2 regions of the Bacillus sp. PK3-067 genome follow, and region 1 is predicted to be linked to the other one. Evidence: predicted binding sites of a transcription regulator. Region 1 holds the regulator's gene; the other holds the start of a gene.

The links. Region 1 encodes NrdR, which represses ribonucleotide reductase genes. Its sites were predicted from a motif close to AACACNATATATNGTGTT; they were not measured.
Region 2: the regulator NrdR is predicted to act here: its motif matches at 1,571-1,588, upstream of M1D73_RS27955 (anaerobic ribonucleoside triphosphate reductase).

Annotation. Positions count from the first base shown of each region.
Region 1 covers NZ_CP096490.1:4,549,797-4,562,480, forward strand. Annotated here, with positions in the region: gene M1D73_RS23400 (HlyD family secretion protein) at 1-32, opposite strand, end outside; gene M1D73_RS23405 (TetR/AcrR family transcriptional regulator) at 330-947, shown strand; gene M1D73_RS23410 (M42 family metallopeptidase) at 988-2,073, opposite strand; gene M1D73_RS23415 (dUTP diphosphatase) at 2,144-2,635, opposite strand; gene rplT (50S ribosomal protein L20) at 3,078-3,434, opposite strand; gene rpmI (50S ribosomal protein L35) at 3,472-3,672, opposite strand; gene infC (translation initiation factor IF-3) at 3,694-4,197, opposite strand; ribosomal protein L20 leader region at 4,261-4,381, opposite strand; gene thrS (threonine--tRNA ligase) at 4,592-6,529, opposite strand; T-box leader at 6,577-6,805, opposite strand; gene ytxC (putative sporulation protein YtxC) at 6,837-7,718, opposite strand; gene M1D73_RS23445 (DUF4177 domain-containing protein) at 7,953-8,150, shown strand; gene dnaI (primosomal protein DnaI) at 8,182-9,120, opposite strand; gene M1D73_RS23455 (replication initiation and membrane attachment family protein) at 9,154-10,563, opposite strand; gene nrdR (transcriptional regulator NrdR) at 10,716-11,177, opposite strand; gene speD (adenosylmethionine decarboxylase) at 11,461-11,844, opposite strand; gene M1D73_RS23470 (glyceraldehyde-3-phosphate dehydrogenase) at 12,235-12,684, opposite strand, start outside.
Region 2 covers NZ_CP096491.1:8,455-21,138, reverse strand. Annotated here, with positions in the region: gene M1D73_RS27965 (class I SAM-dependent methyltransferase) at 1-220, opposite strand, end outside; gene M1D73_RS27960 (YwiC-like family protein) at 333-1,058, opposite strand; gene M1D73_RS27955 (anaerobic ribonucleoside triphosphate reductase) at 1,601-3,466, shown strand; gene nrdG (anaerobic ribonucleoside-triphosphate reductase activating protein) at 3,463-3,912, shown strand; gene M1D73_RS27945 (TIGR04053 family radical SAM/SPASM domain-containing protein) at 4,033-5,151, opposite strand; gene M1D73_RS27940 (aspartyl-phosphate phosphatase Spo0E family protein) at 5,370-5,531, opposite strand; gene adhE (bifunctional acetaldehyde-CoA/alcohol dehydrogenase) at 5,712-8,309, opposite strand; gene M1D73_RS27930 (hypothetical protein) at 8,561-8,869, opposite strand; gene M1D73_RS27925 (hypothetical protein) at 9,989-11,680, opposite strand.

The DNA.
Region 1 (12,684 bases):
TTGATAATTACCATTCTTCGAAACTGATTCATTGCATTCCTCTCCTTATATCGCATATAATTTTTTTCTAAACTATTTATGTCCTTATTGTTTAGATTGTTTAATTGTTAATTATATTAACCTTTTAACAAAAAAATCACACCATCTGCAGCGTAAATCGAAATTTATCTACCTGCGAGCGGTGCTGATTTCTGAAGGACTATCGTTTATAATTATAAATAATTATTTTGAATCTACAACCGACAATTCACGTATGAAATGTCGTTTAAACAACAATATAATACCAATATGTTGTTTAAGTATAGAAAATTAAACGAGGGGAAATAAAAATGTCTATTAAAAATACAAATGATCCACGTGTAAAACGGACGAGACAACTCATACAGGATGCTTTTGTCGCTTTAGTAGGCGAAAAAGGCTTTGAAAATGTAACTGTGCAACATATCGCAGAACGCGCTCCTGTAAACCGCGCTACATTTTATAGCCATTACCACGATAAATATGACTTACTAGACAAAAGCATTGAAGAAATGTTAGAAAAGCTAACTGAAGTAATTAAACCGAGAAATAGAAATAAAGAAGATTTCCAACTAACATTTGATTCGCCACATCCAAGTTTTTTGGCCTTGTTCGAACATATTGCAGAAAACACTAACTTCTATAACGTCATGCTTGGTGATAAAGCTGCTGGAAACTATACGTATAAGATGATGAAAGCAATTCAAACGCATTTAACATTAAGCCTCTCTATTTCACAACCTAACGATGAAAAACTAATGGTTCCACGCGATATTCTCATTAGTTATGTTACTGGTGCCCACCTAGGAATGATTATGTCATGGCTAAAAAGAGGGATGATATATACCCCGCATTTTATGGCGATGCAATTAACTCGTTTAATTATTTTAGGGGCTCATACTGCTGCAGGATTAGAAAGGCCTTTTTAAAACATAAAAAAGCGAAGGAGAAGCTCCTTCGCTTTTTCTATTAATTAAATGTAATGTTATGTACAGCCTCTTTATCAAGACGTTTAATAACTTCTACAATTAACTTCACTGCATTTTCATAATCATCACGATGTAACATTGCCGCATGAGAATGGATATAGCGCGTTGCAATTGTAATTGCCATAGAAGGAATACCATTTACAGCAATGTGAATCGCACCCGCATCCGTTCCTCCGCCTGCTACTGAATCATATTGATACGGGATTTGTAATTCATCAGCAACATCAACTACGAAATCACGTAAACCTGTATGTCCAATAACAGAAGCATCATATAAAATGATTTGTGGTCCATCGCCCATTTTACTTTGTGCTTCTTTTGACGTTACACCCGGTGTATCTCCAGCGATACCAACATCTACTGCGAACGCGATATCTGGTTTAATATAATTCGCAGATGTTTTTGCGCCACGAAGACCAACTTCTTCTTGTACAGTTCCAACGCCATATACAACATTTGGATGCTTTTCATCTTTTAATTGTTTTAATACGTCAATTGCAATTGCACAACCGATTCGGTTATCCCATGCTTTTGCAAGTAACATTTTTTCATTCTTCATCACTTGGAATTCAAAGTAAGGTACAACTTGATCTCCTGGTCGTACGCCCCACTCCATCGCTTCTTCTTGGCTAGAAGCACCGATATCGATGAACATGTCTTTAATTTCAACTGGCTTTTTACGAGCTTCTGGAGGTAAAATGTGCGGTGGTTTTGAACCAATTACACCTGTTACATCTCCTTTACGCGTTACAATCGTCACGCGTTGCGCAAGCATAACTTGTGACCACCAGCCACCAACCGTTTGGAAGCGCAGGAAACCTTTGTCATCGATTTGTGTAATCATAAATCCAACTTCATCTAAATGACCTGCAACCATAATTTTCGGGCCGTTTTCTTCCCCTACTTTTTTCGCAACTAAACTCCCTAAATTATCAGTAGAAAGTTCGTCCGCAAACGGCTCAATATATTTCTTCATTACTTCACGTGGTTCACGCTCATTACCAGCAATACCACGTGCATCTGTTAATTCTTTTAGCATTGTCAATGTCGCGTCTAATTTTGTCATTGCCAACACCCTCCTTTTTCTTCAGTCAATTCATTATACAATAATTAAATTGAAATATTCAAAAATTAAATTAGTATCCTTGTGTTTGACGCTGATGATTTACTTCATTTTTATCTAAATATGCTTTTTCAATCTCTTCTTGTTCAAATTCAAGTGCTTGTCCAAGTCGAAGATAGCTCGTAAATAATTCAATATAGTTTGTAATAGATGGTTGATCTGTAAAACGAATTACTTTCGCATATGTGTCTAAGAAAATTTCCACTTGTGTTTTATTCGTCTGTGCACATTTATAGAATAGGAAGTTTTTATCAATACCTAAATCAATTCCGATTGATAAAATAAAATGCAAACCATCTACGTATTCTTCTAATATTACTTCACGTTCTGATGCCGGTTTGTTGCTCCAATATTTAAAACAACGTGTTTCATTTGCAAGTTCTCCAATTTCTACAAGAAGAGCTAACATTTTTTCTTTTAACAATTTTTTCGGTTGTAAGTCATGTTCTTTTGCAATACGGTCATCTAATTCTTTTTGTAATTTAAATAGTTGTAGTAAGTCCATTCTATTGTCCTCCTCCAACATCGCATTTTACGCAACAATGTTGTTTCATCTCAAAGTTCATTATTATGTTTCAGTTCTTATGAATAAGTCAGCTATCTAACTCTTTATAAAATAGCTTGTCCTTAATTTACAAATACGTTTCAGTCATCGCTCTTAAATTGTTCATCTGATGAAAGTTCCATATCATCTTTCCATTATAGCAGTGTCGTTTCAGCTAGGAAAGATACTCTTCTTTCCAAACGAGCAGAATTGAAAAAAGCCAGGAGTATTCTCCTGACTTCATATGTATATTCTTCTATACTGCTATAACTTTTATATTGATTTTGTCATATTGATAACAACATAGCCGTTAATCTTTAGAATTTCTTTCACTTCTAACTTCTATTTGAATACAAATAAAAAAACCTTAGAAGAAAATTCTTCTAAGGTTTCAACTAATTAATTAGTTAATGTTGTTTTTTGCAACTGTTGCTAATTCAGCGAAAGCTTTTTCGTCATGAACAGCTAAGTCAGCAAGCATCTTGCGGTTAACTTCGATGCCAGCATTTTTAAGACCGTGCATTAAGCGGCTGTAAGAAAGACCATTCATACGAGCTGCTGCGTTGATACGTGTAATCCATAATTTACGGAAGTCACGTTTCTTTTGACGGCGGTCACGGAATGCATACATTAGAGATTTCATAACCTGTTGGTTAGCAACCTTGAATAATGTATTTTTTGAACCGTAGTAACCTTTTGCTAATTTAATTACTTTTTTACGACGTTGACGAGTAACTGTACCACCTTTTACTCTTGGCATAATATTACCTCCTAATTGTTCTATATATCAGCCGAACTTATTTTAAGTTGTCAAGCATTTGACGAATGCGTTTGAAGTCACCAGCGCTTACTACACCAGCTTTACGTAGTTTACGTTTAGCTTTTGTAGATTTGTTAGCGAATAAATGGCTTGTGTAAGCGTGAGAACGTTTCAGTTTACCTGATCCAGTCTTTTTGAAACGCTTTGCAGCGCCGCGATGAGTTTTTTGTTTAGGCATAGGTATTTCCTCCTCTATCTATTACTTATCGTTTTTCGGTGCTAAAACTAAGAACATACTGCGTCCTTCCATTTTAGGCTTAGATTCAACTGTGCTAACTTCAGCACAAGCTTCTGAGAAGCGATCTAAAACACGTTGACCGATTTCTTTATGAGTAATGGCACGTCCTTTAAAGCGAATTGATGCTTTAACCTTGTCGCCTTTCTCTAAAAACTTGATAGCATTACGAAGTTTTGTGTTAAAGTCGTGTTCATCAATTGTTGGACTTAAACGAACTTCTTTCATGCTAATTACTTTTTGATTTTTGCGCTGCTCTTTTTCTTTCTTCTGTTGCTCAAAGCGGAATTTACCGTAGTCCATAATGCGGCATACTGGCGGTTTCGCATTTGGAGCAACTAATACTAAATCAAGATTAAGATTTGCAGCTAAGTCTAAAGCGTCATTACGAGACTTGATTCCAAGTTGATCGCCATTTGCGCCAACTAAACGTACTTCACGTGCACGAATTTGCTCGTTAATCATCATATCCTTGCTAATAGTAAGCCACCTCCAAGGTTTTCTCAGAACATATTTTGTAGTCATAGAACCCGAACAAAAAAAGTGCGGGCATACGACACCCACACTTGTAAAATCTTAAGTAAGAAATACATTTACCTGTTAACTGCGAATGCGTCCATCAGGTGAGAAGCGGGTGCTTCTACTTGTTCCACAAAACAATATTCTATTATCCTTGATGAGTTTATCATAGGACATGACGTCTGTCAAGAAGACGCGATGTGTTTTACTAACAACAAGAAATATTGTAACAAACAACTAACATACTTGCAATACTTTTTTATGATAAGTGTTACATGGTTATTTTTTCTAATTTTTCTCAAGTATATTACATAAAAAAGCCGCGGTATACCGCGGCTTTTTCTTATCGTTTTCCTTCTACTTTAATCATGTCAACAAAAGCATCTAATGCGATTGTTTCTGATTTTTGTTCACCATATTTACGTACGTTTACGCCGTTTTCAGTTACTTCATTGTCACCTACTACAAGCATGTACGGAATTTTTTGCATTTGTGCTTCACGGATTTTGTAACCGATCTTCTCTTCACGAGTGTCTAATTCAACACGGATACCAGCACGACGCAATTCGTCTTGTACTTTCTTCGCATAGTCTAAATGTACTTGCGGAGAAACTGGAATTACTTGTACTTGAACTGGAGCTAACCATGTTGGGAATGCACCTTTGTATTCTTCAATTAAGAAGGCTACAAAACGTTCCATAGTTGATACAACACCACGGTGAATTACAACTGGACGATGTTGTTTACCGTCTTCACCAACGTATGATAATTCAAAGCGTTCTGGAAGCAAGAAGTCTAATTGTACAGTTGAAAGTGTTTCGTCTTTTCCAAGAGCAGTACGAACTTGAACGTCAAGTTTTGGACCGTAGAATGCCGCTTCACCTTCAGCTTCATAGTAATCAAGACCCATTTCATCCATAGCTTCTTTTAACATACCTTGTGCTTTTTCCCACATCTCATCATCCGCATAATACTTTTTAGTATCTGCTGGGTCGCGGTAAGATAGACGGAATGAGTAGTTCTCTAAACCGAAATCTTTGTACACTTCTAGAGTTAAGTTTACAACACGTTTTAACTCTTCTTTAATTTGATCTGGACGAACGAAAATATGCGCATCGTTTAAAGTCATTCCGCGTACACGTTGTAATCCAGATAACGCACCTGACATTTCATAACGGTGCATTGTTCCAAGTTCCGCAATACGGATTGGTAATTCACGGTAGCTGTGAATATCATTTTTATAAACCATCATATGATGAGGACAGTTCATTGGACGAAGAACTAATTCTTCGTTATCCATTTCCATTGATGGGAACATGCCATCACGGTAGTGGTTCCAGTGACCAGAAGTTTCATAAAGCTCTCTGCTTCCTAGTACTGGAGTATATACGTGATCATAGCCTAAGCTTGCTTCTTTATCAACGATATAACGCTCGATAATACGACGAATTGTTGCACCCTTTGGTAACCAAAGTGGTAAACCTTGTCCTACTTTTTGGCTATTAGTAAATAGTTTTAATTCTTTACCTAATTTACGGTGATCGCGCTCTTTCGCTTCTTCAAGCATACGTAAGTGCTCATCTAATTCCGCTTTTTTAACGAATGCAGTACCGTAAATACGTTGTAGCATTTTATTATTGCTATCGCCGCGCCAGTAAGCACCTGCAACGCTTAATAATTTAAACACTTTAATTTTCCCTGTAGATGGAAGGTGAACACCACGACAAAGGTCGAAGAATTCGCCTTGCTCATAGATTGAAATAACTGCATCTTCTGGAAGATCGTTAATTAAATCTAATTTTAACTCATCGCCGATTTCTTCAAAGCGACGAATTGCTTCTGCACGTGGTACTTCATGACGAACGATTTCTAAGTTCTCGTTCACGATTTTTTGCATTTCTTTTTCGATTTTCTTGAAGTCTTCAACTGTAATTGCTTCTTCCATATCAATATCGTAGTAGAAGCCATTTTCAATTACTGGACCAATGCCGAGCTCAACCTTAACATCTTTATATAAACGTTTTAACGCTTGTGCTAAAAGGTGGGCTGTTGAATGGCGTAAAATATATAGGCCATCTTCAGAATCTAATGTAATGATAGAAACTGCACCATCTTCTTCGATTGGTGTAACAAGATCGATCATCTCATCGTTTAATTTTCCAGCTACAGCTTTTTTCTTTAAGCCTGGGCTAATAGAAGCTGCGATTTCTTCAGTTGTTACGCCTTTTGGAAACTCCTTCACAGCTCCATCAGGGAAAGTAATTTTAACTACATCTGCCATCACTGGTCACTCCTCTTTTTCTCAAAATAAAAAACACTCATCCCGTAAAAAGGGACGAGTGTTGAATTCGTGGTTCCACCCTTGTTCCAATTAACATAATTGTTAATTGCTCAAGTTCAACATAACGGTGTTGTCCGTTAGCAATTACTAGAAAAACCGTTCACTGCTAAAGTTTAGAGGTGGTAAGTAATAATCCCGTACTAGGAAGCTCACACCCTAAGGCTTCCCTCTCTGAAAATCGTAGAAAACTACTCATGTCCTCATCATGACATTTCAATATATTTCATTTATGTAGGTAATTATATGCTCAAAAACTTAGAAAATCAAGGGCGTTACCTTTATTTTTTAAATTTTTCACATTGCGCTCAAAATCATGTAATCCATGTAATTGGACCCGTTCTTGGAACACATTTCGCAAAGTAATAATCATATTATGGTCTTGTTCTTTCGTATATAAATAAATCTTTTTAGGCGAAATAGAAAGAAGCGGCGCAATTACTTTCGTATCAATATATACATCATTTTGCTTTAATAATTCCTCATCTATATATTGGACCAACTTCTCCTGTTTTAAACGTCTACCTTTATCATCATAAAAGATAAAGCTTTCATCAAAAATAAGATGCACGCAAGACAAACGTGATTTACGGCTACTTACTTGTTGCCGAAGCGTCTCAATGAACATTTGGTATTCTTGCTCCATCTTATATTCATCAATTGCCACTTCCGCAAGTTTAGCCACCATTTCCCTATATGTACGAAGACGAAAACGGATATATGATGAAAACGAGAATGAGAGCGGATCACAAAGCCAATTATTTAAAGAAGACTTAATATATGACTCAAATGCGTTACGCGTTAAATCCTGAGCTACACCTTTTCTTCTTCCCTTTAAAATCTCATGTGCCATGTGCAATATTTGATGACACTCTTCTTGTTCTTCATAAAAAAACTTTTCTTTTAAAATCGTATAAATCCACTCATTTTGTTTCACATTCACAATGAAATACACCATTACTGGCAATAAGATTTTTTCAATATAATTCGATTCACGTACTGGTATGTGAATCACCACTTTTTGTTCCTGTAAATACACACTCGTTTCCTTATATAACACTTCCGCTCTTTTCAGCAATTGTCTATATACGTGCATAGCATCATTTTTTTCTTCGAAGCAAATTTCAATCACTTTTGTCCCCCCTTTTATCCCCGCTCTAAAGGACTGTATCTATACGTTACAAATCCTATAAGAGTCCGTCCCGCGTGAATTTCACTCTTAGTAGAATCACATTTCCTATCGTTAGAAAATCCACTCAATATGGCTTGCTAATTTTATATATATTAAGGGAGGGAGAAAAAAATGATACAAGCTACTATGAATTTTTATTGTATACTTTACTTATCAATAAAAGGGGGTATCTGAATGTTTGAATATAAATTCGTAAAAGTCGAATTACATTGGGGGTTCACTCGCTCAAAACCAGCTGAAGACTACCAAGAAATTATTCAAGAACATGCTAGAGATGGCTGGAGGTTCGTACAGATTGTTGCCCCTACGTTTGGCAGTTCTGGACAACCTGAATATTTCGACCTCATATTTGAAAAGAAAATATCACTATAATACAAAAGAGCAAGCTTCTCAGCTTGCTCTTTTACTTATGACGACGGTTTTTCCCACCAATCGGAATTGGTTTCGCTAAATATTTAATTCGTTCCATAATACGTGCTGCCTTCATTTCTTCAGCCTCGCCACGCTGCGTATACGTTAAATGGTGTTCCAGTTGTTTAAAATCAAAATTAGACGTAAAGAACGTCGGTAAGTTTTCTAACATACGGAATTGTAAGATTGCACCGAGTACATCGTCACGGACAAAGCTTGACATCGCTTCTGCCCCGATATCATCTAACATTAAAACTTGTACGCGTTTAACCGCATCAATCTTCTCACCAATCGAATTATCTTGAATTGAACTTTTAATTTCACGTAAAAATTCCGGGAAGTATACGAGCATCGAACTTATTTTCTTTCGAGCAAGCTCGTTCGCTATTGCTCCTAACAAATACGTTTTTCCTACACCAAATTTACCGTACAAATATAAACCTTGTGCTTTTTTACCTGGTTCATATGTACTTAAAAATTCATTCGCTGCACCAATCGCATCGATACGTGCATTTAAATCAGAAGGATCTAAGTTTTCCATAGTTGCCTGTAAAATATCCGTTGGCATATATACACTTTGAACAAGTTTTTCATATTTCTTTCTCTCGTCATGCGCTACTTTTCTAACGCAGCGATCGTATTGAATATCAATCATCTTCCCTTGAATAACAAGCTTTGGCTCGTACCCTTGTAGCATATTTTTACATGAGCCTAAATCCGGACAATCCACGCAACCTACACTTTGTCCAATATATTCATATAACTTCACAAGACTGCGCTCAATCATAGAAGTCGTTACTTCACCCTTATGTTCATCTATAAATTCTTTCACACGCGGATGCGCCATTACTTCTGCCTTTAATACTTCATATCTATTTTTAAAGTTTTCATTTTCCATTAATTTTGCAAATGAATTTTGAATATGCTCCATTTTCTCACCTCAAAGAGCGTTCATTCTCTTCTATTAATCACGCTTATATTTTTTTAACACTTCTTCTAGTCGTTTTCGTTCATCTTCTAGCGTACTTGCATCTTTTTCTACACTTACATCTTTCTTCACTGTTTCTTTCTCTTGTTCTTTCGGCTCTTCTTCCTTAAGCCAATCTGGCACCATTTCTTTCCGCACCGTTTTCTTCGCCGTACGGCCTTTTTTCTTCGTCTCAGCCCACTCTTGATATTGACGGTTCTCTTCTTTCGCTAACGCCATCGCGTCCGCTACTGTACCGACCTTTTTACGTGCCCAATGCCCAGCAATCTTCTCGACATACGTTTTCGCAAGTTTCATATCTGAGCGTAGCATAACGTAATAAATAAGTACATTCACAACTCCTGGTGTCAATTTTTGATTAATCATGACATCTTCAACGATTTGCAAGTCCGCTTTCGTTGCCTCTGCACCACCAGAAATCTCTTTCAATAGTTGTTTTGGTGAGATTTCCTCTAGCTGCTTTATTAGCATCTCCTCTTGCGATGAAGGCTCTTTCTCTTTCATCGTACGTGCAGCATGAGGCTGTACTCTTTCACTTAATACCGGTAATGCTTGACCATTTTCAAATTGATACCAATCGCGCGCTCCTTTTCTAAGCCTTTCCATATCAATTGTTTGCATCTCTGTCACTGCACCAAGAACGATATTTTGCATCGATAACACATCTACACCATACACGTAAGCAAGTGTTATAACGCAGTCTCTCACTTGATCTGTAATCGCCTTTTTAGGAACAAGAGCGGACAATCCATCTACAAATAAAGAGAAATCAAAGAAATCATTCCAAACTTTCGGAGCGTCTCCCTTCTCGTTACTTGGCATAGTTGTCGTTTTTGGAATACGAAGGTCTTCTTGCGCATGCTCAAGTTGTCCTGGATTAAACGAACCAAACACATCATTGAAAGAACGCGTAACATTTTCATAAGAAGCAAAATCAAATTCTTCTTCTAAGAAATATTGCTTTACTTGATTATATTTTGTCCTGCTCAATCGATTGTATAAAAAGATACTTAAAACAATATCATCAAAAAACTGCTTCGGAGATAAAGGTGGTTGCAACTCATATATGAACATTCGAATATCTTTTTCTTTCTTAATATATACCTTCAAAAGCCCAATTGCCTCTAACTTTACTCGTTCCTCATATACTTCAGGAAGTTGCATTTGCATAGTCACCATAAGGGAATGATGCGTATTCTCTTTTCCAAATACACGATCTTGCTCAAGCTCTCCCCATAGTGTCATGTATAAGCTAAAAGCTCTACTACCTATTAACGGCTGATACAACATCGTTAACACTTTTCGGTCGTAATTGTGCAGTAGTCCTTTCGCACTTACTTTATAACGATCAATCGGCAATAGCTCCATCCATGACTGTTTTTCCATTCTTGCTTTTCCTTTCTCTCATCCAATCTATCCTCTACTTCATTCGTTCTATCTTCATTATATAAATTCTTAGTGAAAAAGAGCTATTAGCTTGCGCTTCTAGCTCTCTTATCCTATTACTTACGGTATGTAAAGAGAATAAAATACAACTTCTACTCTCTTTCTTTTTGCAGTATATCTTTTAATTCTTCAATAAATACATTTAAATCTTTAAATTGACGATATACAGAAGCAAAACGTACGTAAGCAACATCATCAATATCGCGAAGTTCTTCCATAACAATTTCACCAATCATATCACTTTTCACTTCTGATATACCTAAATTACGCAGTTCACGTTCCACGCTTTGTGTTACTTCTTCTAATTGTCTTAAAGATACTGGTCTTTTTTCACACGCTTTAATTAAACCGCGTAAAATCTTTTCTTTATTAAACTCTTCTCGTGTGCCTTCTTTTTTTACAACGATAAGAGGTGACTCTTCTACCCTTTCAAAGGTCGTAAAGCGACTTAAGCAGCTTTCACACTCTCTCCTTCTTCGAATAGAGCGCCCCTCGTCTACCGGACGCGAATCTAACACTCTTGTACCATTATGAGAACAGGATGGACAACGCAATTCATTCACTCCTTTACACTATACTCTTTATTTTTCTCTACTCACTTCACCTAAAATATATATACAATATTATATAACTCATTCTAACTCTCTTACCACTTTAAGTTCCAGCGCATCACTTTATCATCTCATCCTTAAAAATAAGATGGTATATAGGGCACTACCTCATTTGCAAGAGTCCAATTTATTCAACTAACGAGTACGTTATATTTTCCCTTTTTTATAAACTAAAAAAGAGGTGCATTATACACCTCTTTACATTTTAAATCAATTATGTTCTTTTTTAAAGAGCTTTTGTTTCTCTCTGCTTAATTTCGAAGCTACCAGTGCCTCGAGGAAGCTCGATGCTCTCACGCGTTTTCGCGTTTAAACCTTCTGCAATATATTCTGCAGCAACATTTGGATCAATACGATCCCCACAAGTATAAACATCAATACTTGCGTAACCGTGCTCCGGAAAGCTATGAATTGTTAAATGTGATTCTGAGATAATTACTACTCCACTTACACCTTGTGGTGCAAATTTATGGAAAGCAACCTCACGCACTTCAGCACCAGCTCTTAGTGCTGCATCCACAAATAATTGTTCAATATACGGCATGTCATTAAGCTTGTCGAAATCGCAATCCCAAAGTTCAGCGATCACGTGACGACCCATCGTATCCATAGTATCCATTCTACAGTTCCCCCTTGTAAATTTATTCTAACTGTTCGAATTGAAAACTAATTTGCAATTTGGCTTGCTCCACTACCACGGGGGAAAGTTAGTCCAGAGAGGTCCTAACCCTTTAAGTAGTGACTACGTACCTCAGCTCTTAAGTTTACGAGTGTTAGTATACTTTGTTTATTTTCATTTTGCAACAACAGTTTTTTCGATTTTCTGTCATATTTTCCTCTTTACTTTTCCCTAAAAAAAATAAACGATTCACAAATGCAGTAATCACAACGTTTCGTGGTATGTCCACTTTTTAAAATATACTTATATAATTTTTTTCCTTTTCAGAAAAAATTAAAAAAAGAGGGCAAATATCGCCTTGCCCTCTCCTCCCTTATTCACTTAAATGTGTTGCACATTTTCTTGTTTCGCTAACTCTTCAACAACTAACGTTACAAGATCTACAACACGACGAGAGTAACCCCACTCGTTATCATACCAAGCAAGTACTTTCACTTTACGATCACCCATTACCATTGTAGATAAACCATCGATAATAGCTGAGTGTGTATTTGTATTAAAGTCGATAGATACTAAAGGCTCTTCGCTGAATTCTACAATACCTTTTAACGCACCGTTTGCAACAGTTTTGAATGCATCGTTAATAGCTTCAACTGTCACATCGCGTTTTACATCTACTACTAAATCAACAAGAGACACGTTTGGTGTTGGTACACGAAGTGCCATACCATGAAGTTTTCCGTTTAAATGTGGAAGAACTTTTGCTAGCGCTTTCGCAGCACCTGTCGTTGTCGGAATGATTGATTGTCCGCAAGCACGTGCTCTTCTTAA
Region 2 (12,684 bases), on a different replicon from region 1:
TAGCCTTCTCAGAAATTTTATCAGCCATTTTCTTCTCTGGTTCCATCGCAGTTACAATCATTCCTTTTTCAACTAATGCATTAGCCACATTCCCTGTTGCCGCACCTACATCAATTACGGAGTCCCCCTCTTGTAAATATGAAGCAATAAAATTCAATTGTTTTTCATTTTCTGGAAAAATTTCATCATAATACGGCATTAATTTTTGGTAAAAAGTCATTATTTATACATTCCTTTCTACATCCAGGATTGGAGAAAACATTAATACAACAATTAATCCGAACTAATTAATATATGAATATAATATAAACAATATGAATCATTATTAGTCTTTACGAGACAAAATATTTAAATACTATTATTGTTGTAATAAAAACGTAAATAGCATTTATACTCTCTAAAATCCCCACATTTAAGATTGAAATATTCCTTCCATACAGTACTATAGACCGTATCAAACTTGGGATAAAAATAATGGTAATCGTTGGTGATAAAATAAGCGTAACAATCACAAGTAATAAATGGTACCACCATGACAGAATGCGATACGTTGGATTCTTTTTTTCACGTATCATTGTTTTTACATAAAACGTACTTCCTATAAAATATAAAAATGTTATAGTCGCTATTATCAATATATTTTTATCGACTGTTTTCATTGTGAAGTAATAACTTATAATGCCCCCTATACAAAACAAAAGAATTGCACATACATCATTTAATAAGGCTCGTTCATTTTTTTTGCTAGAAAAATAAATGTTTATACAAAAAAACGGGAGCATAATAATAGAAAAGTAAACTATACGCCATTCATAACTAAGAGCAATAGCTGCACATATACAAGCCTCACCAAAGTAAAGAAAAAAATAATATAAATAATACTTCTTTCGCGGCTGTTTTACATACATTAATAAGGGATATGTAGCTAAATACACAAAAAACCACGCTAAAAAAAGAGGTATATGATACCATGTCCATTTACCAGTTAAAATACCTAAAACAAATGGAATAAGCAGCATTCCCCAGGCTCCATGCTGCTTTGGAATAATTAACTTCATTCTTCCACACCTCACATTTAATTTTTTATCAAAATGTTACGTAAGAATGATAATAAGTAGCATATATATCATTAAATTTATAGATAAAAAACTTTACCAGTGAGAGAATCCCCCCACTGGTAATCATACTCCACCAATTTAGGGAATACGCATCCCAAATAGTAAAATATAATGAATTTCTCATACTCACTCTTCTCTTATAAGATAAACTATGTTTTTAAAAAATACTGTGCGTGAAATCACTGCATTCTATTTTTATTCCTTTTATTTTATAAAATAAAACATTGTTCAGTGTGTTTTTACTCTCTATTGATATCCTCACTCTTTGAACCTAAAACAAAAGAATTTTTATCTATAAATAATTGAATCATTCTATATCTTTTCATTTTTTATGAGCAAGGTAATACGATAAACTTCTAGATTTAGTCTCTTCTAAACAGAAAAGATTACATACTTCATTTATTAGTACCATTGCAGAAACGCACTGTATATAGTATCATTTATCGATATCAGACACTATATATTGAGAGGGAGTGAATTTGATGAACAACTCAGACAATGTAAAACAGCAAAAAAATACTTTATGGACAACTTTTGATAAAATTATAAACAGTAACGATCAAGACTTAATGCAAGAAAATGCAAATGTTGATGGTCGATCTCCAATGGGAATGATGGGAACATTTGCATCAGAGAGTGCAAAACTTTATGTAAGGGAACATTTGCTTTCTAAACAAGTAAAAGAAGCTATTAATCAAAATATTTTATACCCACACGATTTAGATTTTTATGCAACAGGAACAACCACGTGTTCACAAATCCCTTTAGCACAATTGCTGAAAAAAGGGTTCCACACTGGACATGGCCATATGAGACAACCACAAGATATTAAAAGTGCATTAGCACTCTCGTCTATTATTCTTCAAGCTAATCAAAATATGCAGCATGGTGGGCAATCTCTTGCCATGTTTGATATAGATTTAGCACCCTATGTGAGGAAAACATTTGAAAAAAACAAGAAAAAGTTAATAGACTATCCGCTAACAAAGGAACAAATCGAAGTGTTTGCATGGAGAGAAACAGAAAACGATACATATCAAGCATGTGAAGCATTTATTCATAATTCCAATAGTATGCATAGCCGTGGTGGTGGACAAGTTCCGTTTATTTCAATTAATTACGGAACGGACACATCAAAGGAAGGAAGACTATTAATTAAACAATTACTACAGGCAACACAAGCGGGATTAGGAAAAAGCGAAACGCCTATTTTCCCCATTCAAATTTTTAAGTTAAAAAAAGGTGTAAATTTTGAAGAAAAAGATCCAAATTATGATTTATTTGAACTTGCATTAGAAACAACAGCGAAGCGATTGTTCCCTAACTTTTCATTTTTAGATGCGCCATTTAATGCAGCGTATTATAATGGGCACCCAGAAAGTGAAGTATGTTATATGGGGTGTCGTACTCGTGTGATGTCTAATATTCATGGTGAGGAGACAGCAATTGGCAGAGGAAATCTATCATTTACCTCTATTAATCTAGTAAAATTGGCTTTAATAAATGATTCAAAAGAAGGATTTTTCAAATCGTTAAATCATTATATCAAACTTGGCATTCGTCAATTGCTAGAAAGATATTCATATCAATGTACAAAAAAAGCAAGAGATTTTCAATTCCTATATTCACAAGGGATTTGGCGCAATGGAGAAAAACTACAACCAGAAGACTCAGTTACTGAGATTTTAAAGCAAGGAACATTGAGCCTTGGTTTTATTGGACTTGCGGAATGCTTGGTTGCCTTAACAGGAAAACACCATGGGGAAGATAAAGATTCATGGCAACTTGGAAAAGAAATTGTTACCTTTATGAGAAATAAGATGGACCAAGCAACAAAAGAGCATTGCTTGAATTTTACCTTAATTGCAACTCCTGCCGAGGGACTATCAGGGAAGTTCATCAAAAAGGATCGTGCTGATTTTGGAACTATTACAGGTGTAACCGATCATGATTACTATACAAATTCATTTCATATTCCAGTTTATTATCCTATTCAAGCAATTAATAAAATACGTTTAGAAGGACCGTTTCATGCTCTTTGCAACGGTGGTCATATTACGTATATTGAACTAGATGGGGCGGCAGCGCATAATCAAATGGCTTTAAAACAGATTGTTCAAGCAATGGCACAGTATGAAGTAGGATATGGTTCAATTAATCACCCAGTGGATCGTTGTAAATGTTGTGACTATAATGGAGTGATTGAAAATGAGTGCCCTAGCTGTGGAAATATAGAAGATCATCATATTGAAAGAATTCGCCGTATTACTGGATATCTTGTAGGGGACATGTCAAAATGGAACAATGCAAAGCGTAGTGAAGAAGCAGATCGTGTGAAACATAAATGAAGGTAATGAATATTATTCATGATAGTGTAGTAGATGGTGAAGGGTTACGGACAGTTGTGTTTTTTGCCGGTTGTCCGCATCATTGTTTAGGTTGCCATAACCCCAAATCATGGAATCTTTATAATGGGACCGAGATGAGTGTGAAAGAAATTATAAAAGAAATTTCCAAAAATCCTCTAACTGATGTAACATTTTCAGGGGGTGACCCATTTTTTCAAACTATCGAGGTCAAAGAAGTTGCAAAAGCTGTAAAAAGCTTAAACAAAAATCTTTGGATTTACACTGGTTATACACTAGAAGAGATACAGAATTCACAAAACAAAGATATGATTGAGCTGTTACATTATGGGGATGTTTTAGTTGATGGAAGATTTGAAATCGAAAAAAGAGATTTGACTCTTCCATTTCGCGGAAGCTCAAATCAACGTATTATACGCCTAAAATAAATATAATTCCCTTGCTTTTTTCGATTATTCGTTATCACTAATCCAATATTTATGAGCAGAAAGTATTTGCTCATAAATACTGGAAATACACAATAAAAAAATTTATAAAAAGGGCCATGCTCAATTCTTACACTTTTTTTGCAATGCTTTTGGAACATATACACAAAAAGGTTCGCTTTCCATGTAATCCCCCGTCATCGCAAATGCCCTAGAACGAGATCCCCCACAAACATATCGAAACTCACAAACACCGCATTTGCCTTTATAATTGTCTGGATTACGAAGGCTTTGAAAAACAGGAGAGTTTCGATAAATTTCAGCTATCGGTGTTGATTTAATATTCCCGGTTTTAATCGGTAATAGCCCACTTGGGTATACATCTCCAATATGAGAAATAAATACAACTCCATTTCCATCATTTACTCCTTTTGGAGCGCGTCCAAATTCATTAATTCCGTCCGTCATCCCTTCCATCAATACATCTCTATATTGAATAATTTGATCTATCTTTTTAATTCCCTTCATTTTTTCTTGAAGAACAACGCGTCTATAGTGCTGAGCAGCTGTGGTTTTTATATCAAAAGAAACAGTTCTGCTTAGCTGGTATAGCCAGCGGAACACTCTTTCATGTTGAATTGGTGAAATCATATCTTTCTCTTTACCACGTCCTGTTGGGACTAAGAAAAATACACTCCACAACACACAACCTAATTCTTCTACTAAATTTGCCATATCTTTAAGTACACTCAAATTATAATTAGAAACAACTGTATTAATTTGAATAGGGATTTTTAATTCATTTAAATGATGAATTGCATCCATTGTTAATTTAAATGACCCCTCTGTTCCCCTAAAATGATCGTGTACTTCAGCTGTTGGTCCATCTATACTAAATGCCCATCTAGCAATCCCAACATCTTTTGCTTTTTTTATCGCTTCTTTAGTAACCTTTGGAGTAGCACTGGGTGTCATGGAAACCCGAATACCTTTCTTCACCGCATATTCAGCAATATCATATATATCCGAACGCATTAATGGATCCCCACCAGTAAAAACCAGCATCGGATTATCCATTTCATATATATCATCAATTAGTTTTTTTCCTTCTTCTAATGTTAACTCAAAAGGATCACGATAATGCTGAGCTTCAGCACGACAATGTAGACATTTTAATTCACATGCTCTTGTTAACTCCCATATTACAATAAATGGGTTTTTATTATAATCACGATTTATCAAAAAGAAAGCCTCCCATCAACTTACATACTATATTGTAAAATTATATGTGCATTTATGTTGTGAGATTTATCACGCATAAGTTTTTAGCATTTAAAAATCCATAACCAAAATAGATGAAATTAAGATAAAAAAGCACTCTCCTATTTATAGGTGAGTGCTTTTTATTTTAAAAATATCTTAAATATTTATATTTTATTTCTTTTTTATATAAATTTGATTTACTTATTATTTCTATTAGATTTCATCAAATAATATATTAATAAATCCAATTCTCTACTATAACAAATTACCTTTTCATGAGTGAATCCATACTGCTTAACAAGCGATATTAATTCTTCTTTTTTTTCAATTACTTGATTTAACTTCTTATAATTAGACATAGTTTTTGTACAATCCCGTCTTACCTACATACAGGTCATCTAGGCAGCATTTTTGTTAGATGCTCTATTTAGAACACAGCTCTTTATAATATTTATTTCCCCTTAACACCCATATACAATATATTTACAAATATCAAATACAAAATCTATGAACTAAAAAAGTTATATCTACTTAACTTATTACACACCTTTATATGCTAGTTTATATACTTCTTTTAATTCTGAAATCAATGGAAGTTTCGGATTTGCTGGTGTACATTGATCTTCAAATGCTCTTTCTGATAAGACATCCACAACTTTTTCAAATGCTTCTTGTTTTACTCCTTGTCCTGCAATACTCATATTAATATTCAATTCTTTTCCAAGGCTGATAATTGCTTGCACAAGAGATTCTACCCCTTCTTCCACTGTACTTGCTGGCAGCCCCAATGTTCTTGCAATATATGCATAACGTTCATCTGCCACAAAATGCTCATATTTTGGGAACAATGCATGTTTTCTCGGCTTAATAGCATTATAGCGAATTACATGCGGCATTAAGATTGCGTTAGCGCGTCCATGTGGAATGTGAAATTCTGGTCCAAGCTTATGCGCCAAACTATGATTAATACCAAGAAAAGCATTTGCAAAAGCCATACCTGCAATTGCAGAAGCATTATGCATTTTCTCACGTGCTTCTTCATCATTTCCATTTTTATATGCTCTCGGTAAATATTTAAATACTAGATCAATGGCTTTTAAAGCCAATCCATCTGTATAGTCATTTGCCATAATAGACACGTATGCTTCAATTGCATGTGTTAACACATCCATTCCAGTGTCTGCTGTTACATGAGGTGGCACTGTCATTACAAACTGTGGATCAATAATCGCTACATCTGGTGTTAATTCATAATCAGCAAGTGGATATTTTATATTATTTTTTTTATCTGTAATAACCGCAAATGGTGTCACTTCTGACCCTGTTCCTGATGTTGTTGGAATCGCAACAAATTGTGCTTTTTGCCCTAGTGTTGGAAATTTACATGTACGTTTTCTAATATCTAAAAACTTTTGTTTGATTCCAAAGAATTTTGTTTCTGGATATTCATAAAATAGCCACATTCCTTTTGCTGCATCCATTGCTGAACCTCCGCCCAATGCAATAATTACATCCGGTTTGAAGCTTCTCATCATCTCAGCACCCTTGAATACTGTTTCATCTGATGGATCTGGTTCTACCTCTGAGAAAACACCTATTTTTACATCATTTAAATGCTGTTGTAAGTAATGTGTAACTGTGTCCACATATCCCAGTTCTACCATTCCTGGATCCGTTACAATGAATGCTCGTGAAATGTTTGGCATCTTAGCTAAATATTGTGTCGCATGTTTTTCAAAAAAAACCTTAGGTGGTAATTTGAACCATTGCATATTATTTTTTCTATTCGCCAAACGCTTTACATTTATTAAATGTGTAGCTGTTACGTTTTGAGAAACAGAATTTTTACCGTATGATCCACAACCTAATGTTAAAGATGGAATAAATGCGTTATATATATCACCAATCCCACCTTGTGCTGACGGTGAATTTACAATAAGGCGACAAGCTTTCATTCTTAAACCAAATTGTTTTTGTACTTCTTTATTTGTAGAATGAATAACCGCTGAATGCCCTAAGCCACCTAAATTTAACATTTCTTCACAGTATTTCAATCCTTCTTCTCGTGAATTTGCTTTGATACAAGCTAATACTGGGCTCAATTTTTCACGTGATAGTGGATATTCTGCACCCACTCCCTTAATTTCAGCTACAAGTATTTTTGTATCTTCTGGTACCTTAATGCCTACTAATGATGCAATATAATGTGCTGATTTCCCAACGATATCACTATTTACTGCACATGTATTTTCATTAATAACAAGCTTCTCTAATTTTATTCTCTCTTCTTCAGTAACAAAATAACAATTGTTGTCTTGCATTTCTTTTTTTACACTATTATAGATTTCTTTATCTACAATGATTGCTTGTTCAGAAGCACAAATCATACCATTATCAAATGTTTTTGATAAAATTAAATCATTTACAGCTCGTTTTACATGTGCTGATTTCTCTAAATAACAAGGTACATTCCCAGGTCCTACTCCTAAGGCCGGTTTCCCTGTAGAATATGCTGATTTCACCATTCCAGCACCCCCGGTTGCAAGAACAAGTGCAATCCCCTCATGGTTCATTAATCTTTTTGTTGCCTCAACAGAAGGTTTTTCGATCCATTGAATGCAATTCTCCGGTGCCCCTGCTTTAATTGCAGCATCTCTTAATATTTTAGCCGCTGCAACAGAGCATCGCTGAGCAGATGGATGAAAAGCGAAAATAATTGGATTTCTTGTTTTCATTGCAATAATTGCTTTAAACATAGTAGTTGAAGTAGGATTCGTTACTGGTGTCACACCAGCAACTACACCTACTGGTTCGGCAATTTCAATGACTTCTTCATATGGATCTTCATGAATAATTCCTACAGTTTTATCTTTTTTTATGCTATGCCAAATATATTCAGTCGCAAATATATTTTTTGTACATTTATCCTCATACACACCTCGACCAGTTTCCTCAACTGCCATTTTTGCTAATGGCATATGTTGATCTAATCCAGATAGTGCCATTTCATGAACAATATGATCTACTTGCTCTTGCGTATAAGATTCTAGTGCTTTTAGTGCTTCTTTTCCATTTTCAACTAAAGTATTAACAACTTCTTGTACATCATTTTCATCTTTAATTACTACGTTGACCATTGCTTGTACTTCTTTTTCATCTGTCTTGTTTGTCATATTAAAGCCTCCAGATCACTATAAAAATAGATTTAAAATGTTGGAACTTATTGTTTTCATCTTGCCTATTAATTAAAAGCTTAAATCATGTGAAGTATTTCACAAATAATAATATGAAATTTTCAACTACTCCTACTATACATGAAATGACTATTTTTTATTGTGTATTTTTTGTGAAGTATTTCACAAATATTTATAATAATTATAATCAATAACTACTTATTTACACCATCAATATATACAATTACATTCTCAGTTGTATTATTTCTCAATTCAATGTACACCTCAGCATTAAAATACAATATTTGTTGATGCCTTAATATCTCAATTTCATTATCAATTATAACCATTGTTTCACCGAAAACTGCATACATACATATATCCTTGTTCAAATATTTTGGTATGACAACATTACCTGACGGATTTATGAAAAAAAATGATGGAGATGTATTTTCAGTTTTATTAATAATTGTTTTGAATACATCATCATTTAATCCCATAGGTGTTACATTTTTTAGTTGCATAAATATCACTCCTATTCATGTATCAAAAATTTAATAGAGTATAATAAATTTATACTCTATTTTTACAAACTTATAGCGAGGATCTCGACTTTGCCTATAAGTTTATAACTATTAATTTCCTAAAGCAACAGTAATTCATCTCTTTGTAAAGGACTATTAATTTGTTATAGTATGTAAATCTCTTTGTTGTGATAACTCTACTAAAGAAGACTCTTAACACTTATATATAATTTATCTAGTAGTATTTTATGCGTATAGTAGTTAGAACTTTTTATTAATAAATTTTGAAAACATTAGTATATATAATATAAATTATTTTTTTATTTAAAAATATATTGTTTGTCCCCATCCTCTCTAAAATATTCCCCCTTTCCTTAAAATCTTATATAAATATATATCTTATATATATTAAAAATATAAAGATAAAACTTTTATAGGTTCATAAAATATAGAATAAAGCTTGCTATGACAATGTTTTTAACATGCCCTACTGTAAAAAATCATAAATGGTATGTAATGGGAGTGTAAAAATAGACTTTGTTGTACCACCCTTTCTACATAAAATCATAAAATAATACCACTATACCTACATAAAAAATGAAGAAAAATAATTCATAAGTGAGTATATTTATTCATTCGTAAATAAGAAAACATTCTCGATATTTGTCCCCAATTTGTATTCATTTGTCCCCAAGCTATACACAATGATCATTATTTAATCCACTTAATTCAGTTATTCATATTTAATCACATAAAACTTGATGAATTTTAGTAGATTTACTTATAGAACCCTTATATAGCAACAATAGTATGATATTTTTATTCACAAATGACACTTTTTATAAACATATCCACTAAAAATATAATTTTTCTTATGATTTTATGTAGAGTAAAATCTCTATTTATATAGGTATTGGATGCCTTTTCAAGTTACTATTGTGGAAATTAACAATGATGAATAACTTTTATTGTATAGAAGTGCATAAAAAAAGATTCTATTTTCAATAGAATCTTTTAGAAAAGTATATAAATGGATCTAATAGAAAGACTTTGAATGATAGAGCCAACACGAATAGCCCTCTACTTTGATTTTTTTCAAATATAGAGAGCTGAAAATGATTACATTTCTTCCATTACTTTTAATACCTGTTCAGTTGATGTTACTTGAATTCCAGCACGTATCAGCTGTTCCAAGGCACGTATAAAGGTAATTAAATTTATGCTACCAGGTACTTCAATTACCCTTAGCTTTTCTTTTGGTAATTTATCTATCTTTTCAATGAACAATTCACGTACATCACTAGGAATAAAGCGTTCTTTATGTCCTTTTATTTTTAGAAGTTCACGCATTTCTATTTCTAAAGCCATATAAGCATTTAGATTTGCACCTTGTTCATAAGCGTATTTTCTAAATAATGTTTCTTCTTGATATCTTAGATAATTACGATGGTAAGATTCCTCTGTAACAGGTACGGCAAATTTGTTCTTTAATAATTCAAATGTTTTACGGAACAGCTTCTTGATGCTTCGGCGAGAGTACATAGAGAAATGCAATCCGAAATCAAATATAGCTTGTTCTTTTTGTTTTGCTGGTACGTGCTGTGTAATAAGAGGATAAATCCCTTCTTTAGCTGCGGTATCAAGAATATGATACTGTGATGTTTGATTCAGTAATTTTTTCAGTGTATATACTAACTTACTTGGATATTTTTCAGTGCGATCAATCATGTCACGCAAACTATGTATTACACTACGGATTTGTCGATGACAGGTATTTTTGAGTACATGAATAAATTTATTCATGTCTCGTGTAAATTCCCCAATATGCATTTCTTGTAGTGTAGATTCAATAAATCGGGCTTTACGGGCATACGTAACCTTTGGAGTAAAAGGATCACGATACTGTAGTTCGCCTGATTCTTTTCCACATAAGAAGTCTGGATGAATAGATAAAAATAAAGTCGTGTATTTTTTCTTGTTTTGAACCCCTTTTTGTAGTTTACAGATTTTGAATAGTGGAGTTCCTGTACAAGGCAATACAGTCGTTAGTTCTTTCATAACTGCACGAATTTGATGTGGATACTTCTTATGTAGAAAGCGGTACATCCCACCAAAGTGAGTCTTATTACCTCTTTCATCCTGTTTGTCTAAAGAACGTTTTAATGTAGTTTCTCTATGCTGTTGCATAGCAATATCCAAGAATAGCTTCTTAGATGCTACTGAAAGTTCAAAGAAAGCTTTTGTAAAGACTACAGGACTAATGTAAACATAAGGATTTGCTTTTTCTGTTTCTTCATTCATAAAATGAGTTATTTTAATTGTGTATCGACTATCTAATTCATTTTCAATCGTAATAATGTTATGTAGGCTTAATTTTTTTAATGCAATATAGAATTGAGAATGCTGTATACATGCCAATTCTTCTTTGTATCGCTTATAGTCTTCCCAAAGCATATGTACTGTTACGTTTGGAATAATACCATTCGTATAGCATTTTTTATGTAGGTAAAGGAATACTTCAAGATCTGCATTTGTAATACCGTACAATTTATGTTTTCTTCCCATTGTTTTTGAAATAGTATGACGTGAAAAAGATGGCTTTGCTTGTGCAACAAATCCATCGATATCCGCAATACGTTCTTCATAAGACATTTGATTAATAATATCTTCAAGGTATGTATCTTTATAGCTATAGTATTTTCCTTCTAATGCATCAACAAGTGCTTGCCAAGATTTTAATGTAACTATAACCGCATTAGTAGATTGTCCATCTAGACTACGTTGATTACGAATAACAAATGATTTGCTCATCTTTTTCACCTCCTATACAAATTAAAATATACTTATCCGTACAATATAAAATATACCGATTATAATTATAGCAAATCAAAAATTGATGAAATGGGCCCCTTTAAGAGCCAACATGAAAAAATGAAATGTACGTTAATCCCTTTCATACCAAGGGGTTTCGGGTTTTGTTCTATTTTTTTTATGGACATGATATCACTATGGATTTTCATGTTCCGAATAAATAAGAAAATGAGTTGTAAAATGCTAATAAACGTTGTTCTAATGGGGTTGGAAGCTTATTTTCATAAAAATATAAGGGACATGATAGAGCTGTGGATTTTCATATTTCTATTTATTATAATTTACATGAAAATCGTCAATAAACATTGATGTTAAAGGGATTTATATGAAATTTGGTATTTATAAAAGGAACGTGATACCGCTAGGGGTGATTCATCTTTTCAGATAGAAAGGGACATGATACCGCTATAAATTTTCATGTTTTATAATTCCCTGAAATTTGAGAAGATGTTGTATAAATGTATGGTATATAAGGGGTTTAGGAGGATTTATGAAACAAGAAAGGGACATGATACCGCTATAAATTTTCTTGTTTCATACCTTGAATATAGAAGAAACCCTTTTGTATCAAGGGTAAAAAAGATTATGAAAAAAATATATAGTTTAATTTCATGAAACATTTAAGACAGGATTTTTTCATGTTTTAGTCAAAAGGGACATGATACCGCTATAAATTTTCACTTTGTATGCAAACTTTAATGAGTATTACCATATATACAAGGGCAATTTTTAAACATGAATAACCTAGCTTTTTCATGTTTAATCAAAAGGGACATGATACCGCAAAAGAATTTCATGTTTCAGCTAATTCCTTGAAAAATATTAGGTTTCTTATAACGTCTTACCTTTTCCAAATGGATACAGTCTTGTATAATCAGTAAAAGAAGTGGTTATAAGCATACGTGCTAGATTATCACTAAAGGATGGTTGGATAGAACTTACTG